Regions from separate parts of the Rhizobium sp. 01T417 genome, predicted to be linked through region 2. Evidence: predicted binding sites of a transcription regulator. Region 2 holds the regulator's gene; each other region holds the start of a gene.

Region 1 (4,613 bases), on a different contig from region 2:
CGGACGACACCTGCAACTGAGTTGCGGTCGGCAATGCCAAGGCCTCCAAGCTTCATAACGGCAGCCTGAACGACCATTTCCTCGGGCTTGGAGGCGCCCTCCAGAAACGAGAAATTGGTCTTGGCGCCGATTTCGAAGAAGGCGGACATCAGGCAATGACCCCGTGCATGAACCAACTCTGTGTTGTGTCACGCTCATAATGACCCTGGCGATAGATCCAGAAGCGGCGCCCCTTATCGTCTTCGATCCGGAAATAGTCCCGATCCCCAGCATCCTTTCCATCTACGCCATCGAGCCACCATTCCATTGCCAGCCGCTCCGGGCCCTCGCTCTTCAAGACACGGTGCTGCATGCGCCGCCAGTGAAAGCTCGCTGGTGCGCCATCAGGGATTTCGATGGCAAAGGCATCCATCGGCTCCGCTTTCCGCAATAGCCGGATGGGCCGTTCGCTCCTGGCTGGTGGCAGATGCCCCTCCCGGGTTTTCGGGGCGGACAGATGTTCGATTGCCGGCACTGTAGTGTAGGCTCTTTCCGGTATGTGGCTCTCCCGCAATTGGAAGGTTTGCAGGCAGTCTTCTCCGAGGCGAGCTGAAACCCGATCCACGAAGGCAGCAAGAGACGCGTCCTTCCGCTGGCGGTGTTCGAAGTCTCCCTGTGACGTCACGAAATCTTCGTGCAGGAGTACGTTGAGACGAAGGATCTCGAATCCGTAACCCGCATCGAAATCGTCGTGAATTGCCTGCAGGCGTTCGGCAAAGAGGGCGGCAATGCGCTTGGGCTCCCGCAAGGGCTGCGCGGTCCCGGCAGAAATGCGAAAAACCTTGCCGTCGACACGGAACAGGACCAACTCGAAGATACGGCCGCCGACACCGCGGGCTTCCAGCGAGGGCTTCAGGGAGACGGCAACCTGACCCGTGAGTGCGAGGATATCGTCTTCGGCTCCGATCGGCTCAATCAGGCGACGTTCGACCGAGAGGCTTGCGACCGGCAGGCGTGGAGAGACCGGCTCTTCATCGGTCCCAAGCGCCTGATCGAGCCTCAAGAGCACAGCTCCCCCAAAGCGGCGGGCGAGGGGGGCGCGGGGCGCGGTCAGCAAATCGCCGACATATTTGAGGCCCATCTTGTCCAGGCCCCCTATGGTTTCGTCCTCGAGACGCAGGGCCGCGACGGGCAGGGGAGCCAACGCCTGTTCTGCCTCCCCATGCTCGATGATGCCGCCTTGGCCAAAACGGCTGATGGCCCAGGACAATCCAGGCGAGGAAGAGATGGCGCCGCGGGCGTCAATTCCCATCTGGAAGAGCCGTGCGAGAATATCCTTGAGAAGGGGCGTCTCACCGCCAAACAGATGGGCGCACCCGGTAATGTCAAGGAACAAGCCATCGACGCCGTCGAGAGCAACAAGCGGGGTATAGCGATCGCACCAGTCGGCGATCGCTTCCAGGAAGCGCCGGTTGGCGGCTGGGTCGTCCTCGATCACATCAAGCGTGGGGTAGATGGCGCGGGCTTCGGCGACACCCATATGCTTTCGGAGATTGAGTGTTTCGGCAGCCTCGTCCAGTGCCGTCAGCCGCATCGTATTGTTGAGGCGGCTGGAACAGACGATCGGTGCGGCTTCAGGACGTCCGTGCGAACGCCAGGAGAGCCCCCATTTCTTTCTTGCGATCCGGTCGGTTGGAAGGTGCGGAAAGTGGAGTGCCAGAATGCGTTGCGCGTTCGTCTGGAAGGCGAGGGTTGGCTGATTGGGAGACGGCGAAAAAACGGCGGTCATGGGGGTTCCACTCCAGTAGAAAGGAGAGGGGAGCCGGGTTGCGGCTCTTCTCCAGGGTGAGATGAAAAACCGGATTGCCGATGCTACCGCCCAGCATCGTGCCATCCGGCAAGGGGCGCGCCTGTGCCGGCGCGGGTGCTGCAAGGAAGCGGAAATAAGCGCTGCTGGCTTCTTCCTCTCCAGCCTGCCGCAACAGGAAAAGCGGGCGTTTCGATGCTTTCGCCCGCAAGCTCAAACGACGGCTCTCCGTCAGGCCGAAGGGCTTTGGGTTGCCGCGGATCTCCAGAACCGTCGCAGGAAAAACGCCGCTTTCGACTGCAGATTCCGCAAGCCAGAGAGCGTCTTCAAGCTTGCGCGGACTGGCATAGAAGAACTGGTCCGGTTTCAGACCGAAATCTCGTAACCCTACGGCGTAGGGGACGCCTGCTTCCATCGTGGAAACCATGTCCGCGATCCACAGGATCGGTAGCGGCGCACTGTGGCTCTCCTCGACTTGACGCTGCAGCATGGCGGCAAGCGCCAGCACAAAGCCGCTGCCGGCACCGGCCTCCCGCAAGAGGTCGGTGCGAGCCTCGGTGATCCCGTCGAGCGGCAAGCCGCCATCGATCGCCTCGTCGAGTGCGGGTATTCCAAGAGGAAGACGCGGGCCGCTGTCGTTCTTGGCGGCGAGGCCTTTGTCGGCCAAGGCTTCGCTTTGCGCGGCCGCCAAGGCCGGCGCGGGCTTCCCTTCAAGCTTTGCAATGGTTTCGCGGAGCGCAAAAAGCCGCTCGCGCGTCACGGCCGACTGTGCCATGACGTTCTCCAAGTCTCAGATGTTCCTGTTATGTTCTTATGGATTCCAGAGGCGGGCGAAAGAGTCAACAGGCATTTGATGTGAATTTATTCCTGCCTTTGATTCCGCTCTCGAAAATCGTGCGCAAAGGTTCTATATGGGCGGCAAAGGAAGGAATATTAATGGCCCGCATAGACCAGAGCGAGGATTGGCGGGATCGCCACGCGCCGACGATCAGTACCTTCGAGTCGTTGGCGATGGAGGCATATAGCCACCTGCCGGAAGAATTCCGCTCGCTGACCACCAATCTGACCATCGAGATCGAGGATTTCCCTGACGACGACGTGTTCGAGGACATGGCGCTGGAAACGCCATTCGACCTTCTCGGCCTCTTTGAAGGCCGGGGCATCTCGGAGCGTTTCACGATGGAAACCGGCGAACTGCCGAACCGTATCCGCCTCTACAGGCGGCCGATCCTCGACTACTGGGCCGAGAACGACGAGACGCTGGGCGATATCATCACCCACGTCCTCATCCACGAGATCGGCCACCATTTCGGTCTCAGCGACGACGACATGGAACGGATCGAGGCAAGTGCCGAAGAGGCGGCCGAACGCTAAGCCTTCGCTTACTGTTCGGATAGCTTCATGTCCGGGTGGTAGTCCTTGCCTTCGACTTCCTTGACGATCGCCTGAGCGCACATCACCTGGCCGGTCTGGGTGTTGAAGGTCAGCGACGGCGAGCCGTTCAGCGACCAGCCCTTGTTGAGGGCGTCGGTTACGCGATGACAGAAAGCGGCATCATCCTGGCCGGTCAGAAGGCGATAAAGCTTCATCTAGAGTCGTCTTTCACTTCGCCGTTTGGCGCTCAGTAATCAGGCGGGCTTTATGAACCAGACTTTCCGCCTGGACAAGATGCAGCCGCTCGATCATCCGTCCATTGACATTGATGACGTTCAGACCTTCGGCAGCCGGGTCGGCAAAGGCGGCGATGATTGCCTCCGCCTCGGCAATTGCCGCATTGTCCGGGCCGAAATGCCGGTTTGACGCTTCGATCTGAGCAGGATGGATCAGCATCTTGCCGTCGAAGCCCATGGCCCGGGCATGCGCGCATTCGGCGTCGAAGGCATCTGCGTCCTTGAAATCATTGAAGACACTGTCGATCGCGTCGAGGCCATAGGCACGCACGGCAAGTACCACCTGCATCAGCCAGGGCACGAGATAGGTGCGGCCGGGCTGCGGCAAGACACCGGTCTCTTTGCGCAGGTCGTTGAGGCCAACGACGAAACAATCGAGTCTTGAGCCCGGCGTGCGTCCGGCTTCGGCGATCGCCGCCGCGTTCAGAATGCCGCGGGGCGTTTCGATCATCGCCCAGATGCGGAGGCTTTCCGGCGCATCGGCATCGGCAAGCCGGTCGCTGATGGACATCACATCCTGAGGCTCGGCCACTTTCGGCAGAAGCACGGCATCCGGTTCCAATGCCAAGACCAGCTCCATGTCGGCATTGCCGAATGTGGAAGCCAGCGCATTGATGCGGATGATCCGCTCCTTGTTCACCAGAGGAGGGCCCGAAAAAAAGGCTTTCAGATTGTCGCGGGCTTCCGCCTTTCGCTCCGGCGCCACCGAGTCCTCGAGATCGAAGATCACGGCGTCGCAATCGAGCGCATGGGTCTTTTCCAAGGCGCGTGCATTGATGGCCGGAACGCTTAGCACCGAACGGCGGAGATTCAAGGAACGAGTCGGAGAGTTGCGGGTCATCACAAATCTGTGCCAAGCTTTGTGATGGGTGGCAAGACAACAAAAAGCCATGCTCACCTTGCAGAGAAAGAAATGAAGGACCACATTCCTTTCCGAAGAAAGGTCTAAACCATGCAAAGCATTCGTTCCGTCTTCCTCCTGCTCGCAGGCATCACAGCCTTCATTGCGTTGGCGCTCCTCACATTTTCTGTGACGCTCGCAGTTGGCGGTATCCTGACGGTGCTCATGGTTGGCCGCGCGCTTTCGCTGAAGATGAAACCGGCCCCCGTTCGCGCCACCGCCAGAACGAAGTCACATTCCGGCGAGAGCATGCGTA
Region 2 (4,613 bases):
ATGCCGGGGTTGAGGCCATTGGAGGTGAGGGAAGCCACACCCGGCGCGGACGCGTTTGGGCGCGCGCCACAGCCTTCTTTTCTCGTGCCACGAGTTCCTGCGGAACCTCCGCTAACTTTCCGGACGCAATCCTTCGTGCCGTGGCCGACACGGATAAGGACGGCGTCGGATCGTTGTACCGTGTGGCTTCGTCTCGCCGTGGCAACGGAGATAGAGCATGGGCGGTTCTTCCTGGTTTCGTCCGTCTTCGCTGGGGCGGGCGCGATCCTCTGGTTCGTGCTTGGAAGTGCCCCGGCCGAGCTCCGGATGTCGTTTGCGGCGACGCTTGCCCTCGTCGCCGGTTTACGCGATCTGGTCAAGAAGGCCGCCGCACGAACATCCCTTGCTGCAGGTCGCCGCAGTAACGCCCGTCGTTTTCATCATATGCTTCTTTGGTGGCATCCTGCTGACCGCGATGATCGGCGGCTTCTCGACCGCGCTTTTCGCCGTCGAGCACTTCCACCGGCTCAACGCTTATGGTCTGCCGGCAAATCTCATGGCCATGCCGGTGGTCTCTTTCGTGGTGATGCCGATGGGCATGCTCGCTATGCTGCTGACACCTTTGGGCCTCGACGTCATTCCATGGAAAATTGCCGGTTTCGGGCTCGACATCGTGATCGCCATTGCCCAGATGGTCTCGACCTGGGCGGCAATATCGATATCGGCAGATTGCCGGGTTGGTATTTTCCTGTGGCGGTAGCAGGGTTCCTCTTACTTGCCCTTCTGCGCTCCAAGATCCGCTACCTCGGCGCTGGCATTGCGGCGCTGGCAACAGTGCTTGTTGTGGTTGCGCCGAGCGAACCGCCGCCCGACATGGTCATTGCCGAAGACGGCAATCTCGTCGCGATTGTGAGAGGACAAGTCCTTGCACCGAACCGGCCGCATCCGCCTGACTTCATTTTCGACCAATGGCGAATGGCGCTCGCCGCGGAGCTAGATCAACCACCGCAATTGTTGAAGGGTGTCAACGCTATCAGGCGGCGGGACATTCAAGGCAGATCGGAAAGGTTATCTGCCGTGGAATTGCGCAATGCCCGCGATGCGTTACGTCAGGCTGCGACGAGCGCTGAGAACCGATTTGTATGCCTGAAAGGCGTCTGGTGCACAGCCACGCACGATAGCGGCTACGTCGTGACGATCGTCGAAAATCCCGCTTACTTCGGCGCTGCCTGCGATACGGCCGATATCGTCGTGACACCCGCTCGCCTCCGCACGACGGGGTGTCGGTCGGGCGCACTTTTGTTCACCGGCGAAAACTTGCGTCGCTTTGGTGCCGCTGAGGTAAGGATCGACGATCAAGGTAGCCCCGTCGTCACGACGGCCTATACGAGGCTCGACCGCCCTTGGATCCGCCATCGGGCGTATAATTGGCGAAGCGGCACCTTTGACGGCGAGCCGCTTGCCTTCAATGATAGCGGCGAATGAGGCCGACAAGCTTGCCCTGGACCTTGACACGGTCAGGCCCGAAAATGCGCGTCTCGTAAGCCGGGTTTGCCGCCTCAAGTGCGATGGAGGCGCCTTTCCGGCGGAAGCGCTTGAGCGTCGCTTCCTCATCATCGACAAGCGCAACAACGATGTCGCCGGCATTGGCGGTGCTGCCGTTGCGGATGATTACCGTGTCGCCATCAAAGATGCCGGCCTCGATCATCGAGTCGCCCTTGACCTCAAGCGCATAGTGCTCGCCTGGGCCAAGCATGTCCGCCGGAACCGTGATGTCATGGGTATTGTTCTGAATTGCCGAAATCGGTACGCCGGCAGCAATCCGTCCCATGACCGGTACAGAGGCAGGACCGCCGTTGTCAGCCTGCGGCGCTGGCTTCGGCGCCACAACTGGCTGTGGTTTGCCGAGGCTGCCTTCGATAACGCTCGGCGAAAAACCGCGGCGGGGCTGCAGGCTCGGGTTATATGCCTCGGGCAGTTTGATGACTTCCAGAGCGCGGGCTCGATTCGGCAGTCGGCGAATGAAGCCCCGTTCCTCCAGCGCGGTAATCAGGCGGTGGATGCCTGACTTCGACGCGAGGTCCAAGGCATCCTTCATTTCATCAAAAGAAGGGGGGACACCGGACTCCTTCATTCGCTCGTGAATGAAGAGAAGAAGCTCCTGTTGCTTGCGCGTCAGCATCGAAGTTGAACCCCAGAGTCGTGAAACAAAGCCAGAACAGACACTATATGTTCCATATGTGTTCCGCAAGTACCTAAATTTTCGTAAAACTTGCCTGCAACTTGCTGAGTTTTTGCGTCTCATTTGACCGAAAGCGTAGAAGGGGGTTGCATTGTCCTGTTGCCCGGCGCACATCTTCGCAAATTCCGGAGAAGTTGCCATGAGCGAAGCGCATCCGCTGGACCACATCGTGCTGCCGGTTCCAAATATCAGGCTCTCGCGCGAGCGTCTCGGAAAGCTGGGATTCACCGTCGCGCCCGACGCCCGGCACCCGTTTGGGACCGAGAATGCCTGCATATTCTTCGCCGACGAAACTTATCTGGAGCCTCTCGGGGTCGCCAATGCCGAACTGCATGAAGCTTCGGCGCAGAAAGGCAATGTCTTCACCGCGCGGGACCGTGCCTTTCGATTCCGATGTGGAGACGATGGGCTGTCTGCCGTGGTCTTTGCGACGGCGGATGCCGATCGCGACCATGCCCGGTTTCTGTCCGAAAAGATCAATGGCGGCGAGATGCTGCAGTTCGAGCGGCCGATGAAGATGCCCGATGGCTCGGAGGTGACGGCTGCATTTAAGCTCGCCTTTGCAGTTGACCTGCGCGCTCCAGATTTCTTTTTCTTCACATGCCAACGTGTCAACCCGCTGCCAGCCGACCGGAAAGCCCTGCAAGTGCATGCAAATGGGGTGGTTGGGATCGCAGAGATCGTGCTTGGGGCACCCGACCCCAAGGCGTTTGGACCATTCCTGCGCGCCGCCGCCCACAGCTTGGGAACGACCAATGAGGCCTTCGGTGTGAGCGTGACAACTCCGAATGCCAGAGTGAGTGTTCTCTCCCCGGATGGACTGGACGCCTACTTCGACATCCCTGCGCCTTCCGACGATCGCGGTCTGCGTGGTGTTGCCATCGTTTTCAAAGTAGGCGATCTCGCCGTGACAGAAGCGCAATTGGCTGCTAACGGGATGACCTATACGCGCAAGAACAATCGAATTCTGGTGAAGGCCGCGCCCGGACAGGGCGCTCTCTTCGCCTTCGAGGAGAAACGATGAGCCAGACAAATTCCGAAGTCGTGGTCGGCGAAGGCGCCGGCCGCGTCACCTTTTCGAATTCCGGCAAGCTGTCGCTGATTGCCGGGCCTTGTCAGATGGAGAGCCGCGAGCATGCCTTCATGGTCGCCGGTGTGCTGAAGGAACTCTGCGACAAGCTTGGTCTCGGCCTCGTCTACAAGTCCTCCTTTGACAAGGCGAACCGGACGTCGCTGTCAGCGCAGCGCGGTATCGGCCTCGAAACGGCGCTTGAAGTGTTCGCCGATCTCAAGAGGGAATACGGCTTTCCTGTCCTGACCGACATTCATACCGAAGAGCAGTGTGCCGAGGTGTCCACCGTCGTCGACATCCTGCAGATCCCAGCTTTCCTCAGCCGTCAGACCGACCTGCTCGTTGCCGCCGCCAAGACCGGCCGCGTCATCAACGTCAAGAAGGGGCAGTTCCTCGCGCCCTGGGACATGAAGAACGTTCTCAACAAGCTGAATTCGAGCGGAAATCCGAACATCTTGCTTTGCGAACGCGGTGCTTCCTTCGGCTACAATACGCTGGTCTCCGACATGCGATCGCTGCCTGTCATGGCGGCGATGGGCGCCCCCGTGGTCTTCGACGCCACGCATTCGGTCCAGCAGCCGGGCGGGCAGGGCGGTTCGAGCGGAGGGCAGCGCGAGTTCGTGGAGACGCTCGCGCGTGCGGCGGTCGCTGTCGGCGTCGCTGGCGTATTCGTGGAAACCCACGAGGATCCTGACAATGCGCCTTCGGATGGTCCCAACATGGTCTATCTGCGGGATATGCCGCGGCTTCTCGAAAAGCTGCTGGCCTTCGATGCGATTGCCAAGGCGGGATAAATGGATGGACGTGCACGCCGTCAACCGGCGAGCGCCAACCTCGTCTTTGTGGGATATGCCGATCCTGCCGTCCTCTCCGTGCCTTCGAGAGCGAAGCGGGAGAGCAGGTGATTGAGGTGTAGCGCCTCGTTGCCAAGCTCGCGGCAGGCTGCGCTGGTTTCCTCCGCCATCGCGGCGTTTTGTTGGGTGACGCTGTCCATGGTGTTGACGGCGGCATTGACCTCGACGAGCGCGGTCGTCTGTTCAGAGGAAGAGCGCACGATCGCCTCGATCAGCGTCGTCACCTTCAGCACCTGCTGATCGATACTGTTCAAGGCTTCGCCGGTGCGGTTCACCAAGGCAACGCCGGTTGACACCTGACTGGACGAAGTCTCGACCAACTGCTTGATTTCCTTCGCCAGCTTGGCAGAGCGGCCGGCGAGGTCGCGCACTTCTTGCGCCACGACGGCAAAACCCTTTCCGGCCTCGCCGGCACGAGCGGCCTCAACACCAGCATTGAGCGCGAGCAAGTTGGTCTGGAAGGCGA
Region 3 (4,613 bases), on a different contig from region 2:
CGCGACGTAGCCGACCTCTTGAAAGCTCGGCTGGATAATCAGCATCGCGCCGAAGAAGCCGACGCCGCAGGCAATGTAGCGGCGCCAGCCGATCGTCTCCTTGAGGAAGATACTGCTCAGGATCGTCAATATGATCGGCTCGACGAAGAAAATCGCGATGGCGTCAGCAACCGGCATGAACTTCAGCGTCGTAACAAAGGAGACCATGGAAATGGTAATGATGGCGCCTCGGATGGCGTGAAAGATATTGGCTCGCCAGGAGAAGGTCTTCCAGCTTCCTCGCCAGACAACGATCGGTAACATGCAGAGAGCCTGCACCACAAAGCGGGCGGCGGTGATTTCCGCTGCAGGAATCGTAGCGATCGCGAGCTTGGAAAAGATGTCGATGATCGGGGACACCAGCACCGACAGGAACATCAGGAGAATGCCGGTCGAAACCTCCGAAGCGGAGGCAGAACGGGACGAAATGCCATTGCTCATCGCGAAACCCTTCAGTTCAGGATCTTGCGATCGCTTCGTCGCACCAGTCGGCGAATGCGGCGATGGCCGCGTCCGCTCCAATTTCATTCAGCGTTTCGTGGCGCATGTCCTGATATATCTGTGTCCTGATACGGGAGAAGCCGTGAGCTTTCAAATGCTTTGACAGCCAGATCACCGCTTTTCCGTTATCTGTTGCCGGATCCTGTCCGCCACCGACAAGGTGGATCGGCGTGTGCTTCGGCAGCCGGTCCAGTTGCGCCTCTTGTGGTGCGCGAAACGTCATCTCGAAAATATCGAGCCAGAGCGACACGGAAGCATCGAAGCCACACAGAGGGTCAGCAATGTATTTGTCGACCTCAACAGGATCGCGGCTTAGCCAGTCGAACTCGGTTCGACGGTTGGCAATGGACTTCCCCCAGGTGCCGAAGGTGAGCTTCGGTAGGATGCCGCTTGGAACATCGGAGCCCTTAAGGGCTCGTTCTGCCAACAGGACCGCCTGGGCGGCCCGTCCCGATAGGCCCGGGTTGAAATTCGAATTCCAGACGGCAATGGCGTCATATTTCTCCGGATAGGTGATCGCCGCGTTGAGCGCGATGAGCCCGCCCATCGAGTGCCCGAAGAGGATGACGGGGAGGCCGGGATATTGCTTTACGGCAAGCTCGCGGACAGAGCCGACATCGTCGATAACCTGTCGCATGCCGTTGCGGCGGGAAAAACGCCCGATTGGCGCATCCGGGCCAGTCGTTTCGCCGTGCCCACGGTGATCGAAGGCGAACACATGGTAGCCGCGGGCTGCCATCGCTGCCGCAAAACGGGAGTAACGTCTGGAATGCTCGGCCAGCCCATGAGACACAAGGAGAATTCCGCGTGCCTCGGATTGCGCCGGCTCATGATGAAAGGCGAGTGAAGCGTCCGCCGTTTCAAGGCGTTGCGTTTCTGCGAACATCATATCCTCCCGTTGCCGGGAGAAGACCAGATCGGCCGTGAAAAGCAACACGCCCAGATATTTATGCCAAGGGATTTTTCGTACCCTACGGATTGAGGGTTGTGAAAACAAACGCGGCGTGATTTCCTGTTCATGAATTGTTCTTTGTGGGGGTGAGAATGAGCAATCCATTTCTGCGCATGGCTGTAGTCTTGATAGGAATTGCGGCCGCTGGCGTTGCGGGAGCCCAGGACGGCGGCGGAAGGACGCGCTTCATTCTGGCGGCCAGCTGGCAACCCGCGTTCTGTGAAACCAACCAGCGCAAGCCGGAATGCCGCAGCCAGACCAGGGAGAGGTTTGACGCGACCAATTTTTCGCTGCACGGGCTCTGGCCGATGCGGAAGGACTATTGCGACGTCTCTGGTACCCTGCGGAGCGCCGACAAGGACGGCGAGTGGGGGAGGCTGCCTGAGGTAGAGCTTTCGGCGGAGACCAAGACAGCCCTCGATAAGGCGATGCCCGGTACGCAATCCGGCCTGGAGCGGCATGAGTGGACCAAGCACGGCACCTGCACGAAGATGAGCGCCGACGACTATTTCAGCGCGTCGGTTCGGTTGATCAACGAGCTGAACGCCTCGGCAGTCCGCGATCTGTTCGCGACCAATATCGGCAAGCCACTGACGGCGGAGGCGATCAAGGCGGCTTTCGACAAGAGCTTCGGCCCCGGTGCCGGCGATCGCGTCAAGATGAGCTGCCGACGGGCCAGCAGAGGCCGCGTTATCAGCGAACTTACTATCGGGCTGTCGGAGGGCGCGACATCGAACGAGCAAGCAAGCCTTCGTGACCTTATCCAGGGGGCAGGGCGGACGTCGTTCGGCTGCAATGAGGGCGTCGTGGACGCTGCAGGGTTCTGAGACTGCCTCTCATCGAAAACGAGCCTTCGTCCGTCCACGCGCCGCGACTAGCTGCGCCTTGATCATGCGACGCTACGGTAGAGGAGCGTGCCGAGTTCGGCTATGAATGCTGCAAAAGCCTCTGGTTTTTGGCCGCCGCGCGTTGCTCCTTGGCCCCAATTCGCCTAAATAGCGGCAAAACTCAAATTCCCGCGCGGAGCGAATTATCTATGGCACGTCAGTTCATCTACCATATGGCCGGCCTCAACAAGGCGTACGGCAACAAGAAGGTGTTGGAAAATATCCACCTTTCTTTCTATCCGGATGCCAAGATCGGTATCCTCGGCCCGAACGGTGCTGGTAAGTCGACCGTTCTGCGCATCATGGCAGGCCTCGACAAGGAATATACCGGCGAGGCGTGGCTCGCCGAAGGCGCTACCCTTGGCTACCTCGCGCAGGAGCCGCAACTCGATGCGTCGAAGACGGTCCTTGAGAACGTCATGGAAGGCGTTGCGCCGAAGAAGGCGATCCTCGATCGCTACAACGAGTTGATGATGAACTATTCCGACGAGACCGCGGAAGAGGGCGCCAAGCTCCAGGACGTCATTGACAGCCAGAATCTCTGGGACCTTGAAAGCCAGGTCGAAATGGCCATGGACGCGCTGCGCTGCCCGCCAGGCGACTCTTCGGTCGAGAAGCTCTCCGGCGGCGAAAAGCGCCGCGTGGCGCTCTGCCGCCTGTTGTTGGCGCAGCCCGACCTGCTGCTGCTCGACGAACCAACCAACCACCTCGACGCCGAGACGATTGCCTGGCTTGAAAAACATTTGCGCCAATACCCCGGCTCGGTCCTGATGATCACCCACGATCGCTACTTCCTCGACAACGTCACGGGCTGGATCCTCGAACTCGACCGTGGTCGCGGTATCCCCTACGAGGGCAACTACTCCGCCTATCTTCAATCGAAGGCCAAGCGCATGCAGCAGGAGGGCCGCGAAGAGGCCTCCCGCCAGAAGGCGATCAGCCGCGAGCAGGAATGGATGGCCGCCAGCCCGAAGGCCCGCCAGGCAAAGTCCAAGGCGCGTATCCGTGCCTATGACGAGTTGGTCGCGGCGGCAGAGGCCCGTCGCCCCGGCGATGCGCAGATCGTCATCCCGGTCGGCGAGCGCCTTGGCCAGGTGGTCATCGAAGCCGAGAACCTCACCAAGGGCTACGGCGATACCGTGCTCATCGAGAACCTCACCTTCAAGCTGCCGCCCGGCGGTATCGTCGGCGTCATCGGTCCGAACGGCGCCGGCAAGACGACGCTGTTCCGTATGATCACGGACCAGGAAAAGCCCGATAGCGGCGAGATCCGTATCGGCGAGACCGTTGATCTCGGCTATGTCGACCAGAGCCGCGACGCACTCGACGGCAACAAGACGGTCTGGGAGGAAATCTCCGGCGGCAACGACATCATCAAGCTCGGCAAGCATGAAGTGAACAGCCGTGCCTATTGCGGCGCCTTCAACTTCAAGGGCGGCGACCAGCAGCAGAAGGTCGGCACGCTTTCCGGCGGTCAGCGCAACCGCGTTCACCTTGCCAAGATGCTGAAGGCCGGCGGCAACGTCATCCTGCTCGACGAACCGACCAACGACCTCGATACGGAAACGTTGGCAGCACTCGAGGATGCGCTCGAAAACTTCGCCGGTTGCGCCGTCATCATCAGCCACGATCGCATGTTCCTCGACCGTCTGGCGACGCACATCCTCGCCTTTGAAGGCGACAGCCATGTCGAGTGGTTCGAAGGCAATTTCGAAGACTACGAAAAGGACAAGATGCGCCGTCTCGGTGTCGATTCGATCAATCCGCATCGGGTGACTTACAAGCGCCTGACGCGCTGATCACCCAATATCGCGTTGGAGACCTGGAAGCCCCGGTTCGCCGGGGCTTTTTTGCGCGCGTCGATGTCGTGATCCGAGCAGCTAATTTCGTGAACGGAGGGAATTGCGGCTTGCCACGCCCAATCGTTTCACATAAAGATATCTTTATATGTTGATTGGATCGAGTATGGGTGAGCCTATCAGACTTGGATTGGATGCATTGGTGGACGTCCTCAGGGCGGCCGGCGAGCCGACGCGTCTTCGCCTGCTGGCGCTCCTTGCAGCAGGGGACCTGACGGTCACCGATCTTACAGAAATCCTTGGCCAATCCCAACCACGCATCTCTCGCCACCTCAAGCTGCTTGGCGAAGCGGACCTCATCGACCGTTACCAGGAGGGCGCTTGGGCCTATTTCCGGCTTCGGCAGGATGGCAAGGCGGCCACGTTCGTGCGTAG
Region 4 (4,613 bases), on a different contig from region 2:
GCGATATCGCCGCTCCGGAAGCGACCATCATCGGCAACGATGAATTCATCGAGCTGCGGTGGATGTACGCTCGTTCCTGCCAACATCGCATGAACCTGGCCGCGATGATGCGTCTGGTGTTGGAACAGGTGGTTTAAAACGTCTTCCATCCGCTCGCGCTGAATGCGCCCCGCACGATGGATCTCGGTCGTCGACGCCAGCTTTTCCGGCGTTGCCGGCTCGCAAAGCGCGACTAGCCGACGATCGACTTTGGCCTGCTCTGCGGCAAGCGCCGCGATGTCGTCGAATGGCTCCTCGACATCCCAGGCGGTAGGCCCAAGCGTGCCGCCTTCGAGCGCATCAACGTAAAACCAGTCGACCGTCAGAATATGGTTGAGCGTCGCCTTGATCGACGGAAAGAAGCTTACGCGTGCCGCCTCGAACTCTCCCGGCTTCAACGTGCTGCAGGCTTCATGCAGGCGATGGTTCGCAAGCGCATTGTTATAGGCAAGCTTCCGTGTGGTCCTGCATGGGTCGAAAGTCGGCATCGGTAACTCCGTTTCTTGACGGGCAACCCGCAAGCGTCAGTCGTCCTCCTGGAACAAGCGAAACTGTGCCGCTTCCAGATCCTTTGGGGGCTGCATGCCGAGGTGCTTCCAGGCCGTCGCGGTCAGGACGCGGCCGCGTGGGGTGCGCTGAATGAAACCCTGCTGAATCATGTAGGGCTCGATGATGTCCTCGATCGCGTCGCGTGGTTCGGAAAGCCCTGCGGCGATGGTTTCGATGCCGACGGGGCCGCCGCCGAAATTGACCGCGATCATGTTGAGGTAGCGCTTGTCGAGCTGGTCGAGGCCCATGTTGTCGACGAGCAGCCGGGTCAGCGCCTCATCGGCAATCTCGCGGGTGACGGCTTCAGCCTTCGCCACTTCCGCGAAATCGCGCACGCGCCGCAGCAGGCGACCGGCAATACGGGGCGTTCCACGAGCGCGCCGGGCGATTTCCCGTGCACCCTCGTCGGTCATGGGCAGGTTCATCAGGCGTGCGCCGCGTCGAACGATCAGCTCCAATTCCTCGACGGTATAGAAGCTCAGGCGCACGGGAATGCCGAAACGGTCGCGAAGCGGCGTGGTCAAAAGGCCAAGGCGGGTCGTTGCTGCAACTAGGGTGAATTTCGACAGGTCGATCTTGACAGAGCGCGCGGCTGGTCCCTCGCCGATGATGAGGTCGAGCTGGAAATCCTCCATCGCGGGGTAGAGGATTTCCTCGACGGCCGGGTTGAGCCGGTGAATTTCGTCGATGAAGAGCACGTCGCGCTCTTCGAGATTGGTCAGTAGAGCGGCGAGATCGCCCGCCTTGGCAATAACCGGACCGGACGTCGAGCGGAAATTGACGCCGAGTTCCTTCGCCATGATCTGCGCGAGCGTCGTCTTGCCGAGGCCGGGCGGGCCAACGAAAAGGACGTGATCCAGCGCCTCACCACGGTTCTTCGCCGCCTCGATGAACACCTTCAGGTTTGCGCGCGCTTCCGCCTGTCCGGTGAACTCGTCCAGCGACTGCGGCCGCAGCGTCACATCCAGGTCTTCGCCTCGTTTCTCGGCCGATATCAGGCGCGCGGCTTCACTCATGCTGGCATTTCCCAATCTTCAAACGCTCGTGACCAATACACCAAGCCGAACGCTTTTGGCACCCGCTCGGGCAATTGGATCAGCGAGCCAGTTCCTTCAACCCAAGGCGGATGAGCTTGGCGCTGTCGGCGCCTTCACCGGCGGTCTTCATTGCGGCGGCAACGGCATTGGCAGCCTGGTCGCGGGAATAGCCGAGGTTCGTCAGCGCGGATACCGCGTCGGCGACAGGGGCAGCGGCAACACCTTCACCGAGCTCCTGCTTGAGGCCGATGGTGGCCGACGCTTCTCCGGCGAAGGCCGGCGCCTTGTTCTTCAGTTCGGTGACGATGCGCACGGCAACCTTGGGACCAACGCCCTGAGCGCGGGCGACTGCCGTGCGATCCTGCAGCGCGATGGCGTTCGCCAGTTCGCTTGGAGGCAGGGTCGAAAGGACGGCGAGCGCCACCTTTGCACCAACGCCCTGTACGCTCTGCAGGAGAATGAACCACTCTCTCTCGAGCGCGGTCATGAAGCCGAAGAGCTTCAGCTGGTCTTCGCGAACATAGGTCTCGATGAAAAGCACACAGGCCTCGCCCACCGAGCCGAGGCGGGAGAGCGTGCGCGCCGAGCAGAAGGCGACGTAGCAGACGCCGTGGACATCGACGAGGACGTAGTCATCGCCGATTTCATCGATGGTGCCTTTGAGCTTGCCGATCATGCAAATGGTCCGTTCGGTGGGTTTTCAGTGAAGATTAGCCGGCAAGCGCCGCCTGCCGCATGCGGCTGCTGCCGCGGTTATGAGCGTGGCAGATGGCGATGGCCAGCGCATCAGCCGCGTCGTTGCCCTTGAATTCGACCTTGGGCATCAGGATTTTCAGCATCATGTGGATCTGCTGCTTCTCGCCGTGGCCGACACCGATGACCGCCTTCTTGACAGCGTTTGGCGCATATTCGGCGACGGGCAAACCGGCGCGGGCAGGGACCAGCATGGCAATGCCGCGTGCCTGCCCGAGTTTCAGCGTTGCAACGGCGTCCTTGTTGACGAAGGTTTGTTCGACGGCAGCCTCATCAGGCTGATAGCTGTGCACGACTTCCGCCAGGCCATCGTGCAGCTGGCAAAGGCGCGAGGCCAGGTCCAGGTCGCCGTCCGAGGTGACCGTACCGGACGCGACGAAGCGCAAGGAATTGCCGAGCGTGTCGATAATTCCCCAGCCCGTGCGGCGCAGGCCCGGATCAACGCCGATGATGCGAATCGTATTTTGCATGCTTCACCCTATTGCACTCGCCAAATAACTGCCATCGATATGTGAACAAAACAAAAACATTCCTTGTTTTTGCCACGCGCTGTTTACGGCAATTTAAGCTCCATAGCCGACTTTTGATCCACAAAATGTCAGAGGAACTCCCTTCTCAGGAAGGCAAGGTTCCCGTTTTCTGTTTTCAGGTCAGCCGGCAGGATGTTCCACGCTCTGCCGGTATGAGCCGTTCCGGAAGGGTTCATCGTTCATGGTTCAGAGATTTAAATCCCTGTCCTTCAAGGTCATCGCGACATTTATACTGCTGACCGCACTGTCGATTGCGGTCATCAACGTGCTTGCTTACTTCGCCAGCAGCCGCATTTCCGGTGAGCAGGCACTCAAGGCGAAGGAGAGCGTCCTGATCTTCCGCGGCGACATGCTGCAGGATCAGCTTGAGCAGTTGGAAAACCAGGCGAACTCGATTGCGCGCATCGAAGCGTTGCAGATGTCGATTACAAGCCTGAAGAGCGGTTGGAAGACAATCGAGAAGACGTCGGGTGATGCGCGCGCCGAATTGAAGAAGGTGTTCATCACCAACAATCCGAACCCGGCCGACCAGCGCGAAAAACTGGTGAAGCCGCAGGCACCAAGCGGCTTCTACTACTCCAACCATGAAACGACGCAGGGTGAAGTGGCCCGCGACCTGGAGAATACCGCCTTCAGCGACCTGCTGATCGCCGATCTCGATGGCAACGTCCTCTACTCCTACAAGAAGAACGACGATTTCGCGGAGAACCTGAAGACCGATGCATGGAAGGCGACCGGCGCCGGCCTTGCCTTCGCCAAGGCGATCGCCAACACCGCAAAGGCGACTGACGATTCCGCCCCCACCGGCTTTTCCGGTCTTCGCGTCGACGCGGCGAACGGCAAGTCGGCAATCTTCTATGCCGTGCCGATCGTCAAGCTCGGCGCGGCGAAGGGCGTGATGCTCTTCAAGGTCCGCGACAACATCATCACCAGCATTCTCGCCAAGGGCATCGTGTCCGGTAGCACGGCGCAAGCCGCTATCATCTCGGATGACGGATCGGCGATCGGCGTAAACTCGTCCGGCCAGCTGGCAACGCTCGATACCACGCCTTTCACCTTCGCGAAGGACGCGCTGTCGGCCAAGGGCATGACGGTCGACGACTTCGATCGCGCCGATGGCTCGGCACGAGCCTATGTTCGCGGCATCGATTATCAGGGCTCCCGCTTCCTCGTCGTGGAAAGCGTCCGCATCAGCGAACTCAATGCTGGCTCGCTGGAGATCGCCACGCTCCTGACGATGATTGCGTTTGGTGTTCTGATCATCATGGCCGTGGCAACCTGGGCCATCACCAAGCTGCTGTTCTCGCCGCTTGCCCGGCTCGCGGACGTCACGCGTGACGTCGCCGACGGCAACCTCGAAGTCGAGATCGGCAGCCAGAACCGCGGCGACGAAATCGGCACGATGGCCAAGGCATTGGCGCGGTTCAAGCAGTCGCTTGTCGAGAGCCGCGACCTGGAAGCTGCCAGCAACGAAACGCGGGCTCGCGCGGAGCGGGATCGCCAGCAGCACATGGCTGAGCGCGAGGCGGAAGCACGGACCCTGCAGGAAGTCGTCCAGGCGATCGACGAGGGCCTGCATCACCTTGCCAACGGCGATCTTGCCCATCAGATCGAGACCCGCTTCCCGAACGAACTCGAAGGCCTCCGGGTCAACTTCAACGAGGCGCTGGCTACCCTCAGCGAAACGATGACGGCGATCGGCGGC

Evidence for each region. Region 2 encodes LexA, which represses DNA repair genes until DNA is damaged. Its sites were predicted from a motif close to TGTTCNNNNTGTGTTCNG; they were not measured.
Region 1: AC1DPR_RS02985 (ImuA family protein) is a predicted target of LexA. The motif match lies at 2,582-2,599, and genes of this name have one in related genera.
Region 3: AC1DPR_RS07975 (ribonuclease T2 family protein) is a predicted target of LexA. The motif match lies at 1,554-1,571, and genes of this name have one in related genera.
Region 4: ruvC (crossover junction endodeoxyribonuclease RuvC) is a predicted target of LexA. The motif match lies at 2,890-2,907, and genes of this name have one in related genera.

What each region holds. Positions count from the first base shown of each region.
Region 1 is NZ_JBFTQH010000002.1:177,376-181,988, forward strand. Features, by position in the region: gene AC1DPR_RS02975 (error-prone DNA polymerase) at 1-149, opposite strand, end outside; gene AC1DPR_RS02980 (Y-family DNA polymerase) at 149-1,702, opposite strand; gene AC1DPR_RS02985 (ImuA family protein) at 1,614-2,561, opposite strand; gene AC1DPR_RS02990 (metallopeptidase family protein) at 2,723-3,160, shown strand; gene AC1DPR_RS02995 (DUF1737 domain-containing protein) at 3,169-3,375, opposite strand; gene AC1DPR_RS03000 (HpcH/HpaI aldolase/citrate lyase family protein) at 3,389-4,297, opposite strand; gene AC1DPR_RS03005 (hypothetical protein) at 4,409-4,613, shown strand, end outside.
Region 2 is NZ_JBFTQH010000022.1:1,772-6,384, forward strand. Features, by position in the region: gene AC1DPR_RS20325 (ComEC/Rec2 family competence protein) at 383-739, shown strand; gene AC1DPR_RS20330 (hypothetical protein) at 730-1,464, shown strand; gene lexA (transcriptional repressor LexA) at 1,445-2,161, opposite strand; gene AC1DPR_RS20340 (VOC family protein) at 2,361-3,245, shown strand; gene kdsA (3-deoxy-8-phosphooctulonate synthase) at 3,242-4,087, shown strand; gene AC1DPR_RS20350 (methyl-accepting chemotaxis protein) at 4,108-4,613, opposite strand, start outside.
Region 3 is NZ_JBFTQH010000005.1:191,104-195,716, forward strand. Features, by position in the region: gene AC1DPR_RS07965 (DMT family transporter) at 1-480, opposite strand, end outside; gene AC1DPR_RS07970 (alpha/beta hydrolase) at 497-1,426, opposite strand; gene AC1DPR_RS07975 (ribonuclease T2 family protein) at 1,585-2,319, shown strand; gene ettA (energy-dependent translational throttle protein EttA) at 2,529-4,178, shown strand; gene AC1DPR_RS07985 (ArsR/SmtB family transcription factor) at 4,345-4,613, shown strand, end outside.
Region 4 is NZ_JBFTQH010000052.1:14,098-18,710, reverse strand. Features, by position in the region: gene AC1DPR_RS28735 (DinB family protein) at 1-527, opposite strand, end outside; gene ruvB (Holliday junction branch migration DNA helicase RuvB) at 564-1,604, opposite strand; gene ruvA (Holliday junction branch migration protein RuvA) at 1,684-2,301, opposite strand; gene ruvC (crossover junction endodeoxyribonuclease RuvC) at 2,336-2,848, opposite strand; gene AC1DPR_RS28715 (methyl-accepting chemotaxis protein) at 3,090-4,613, shown strand, end outside.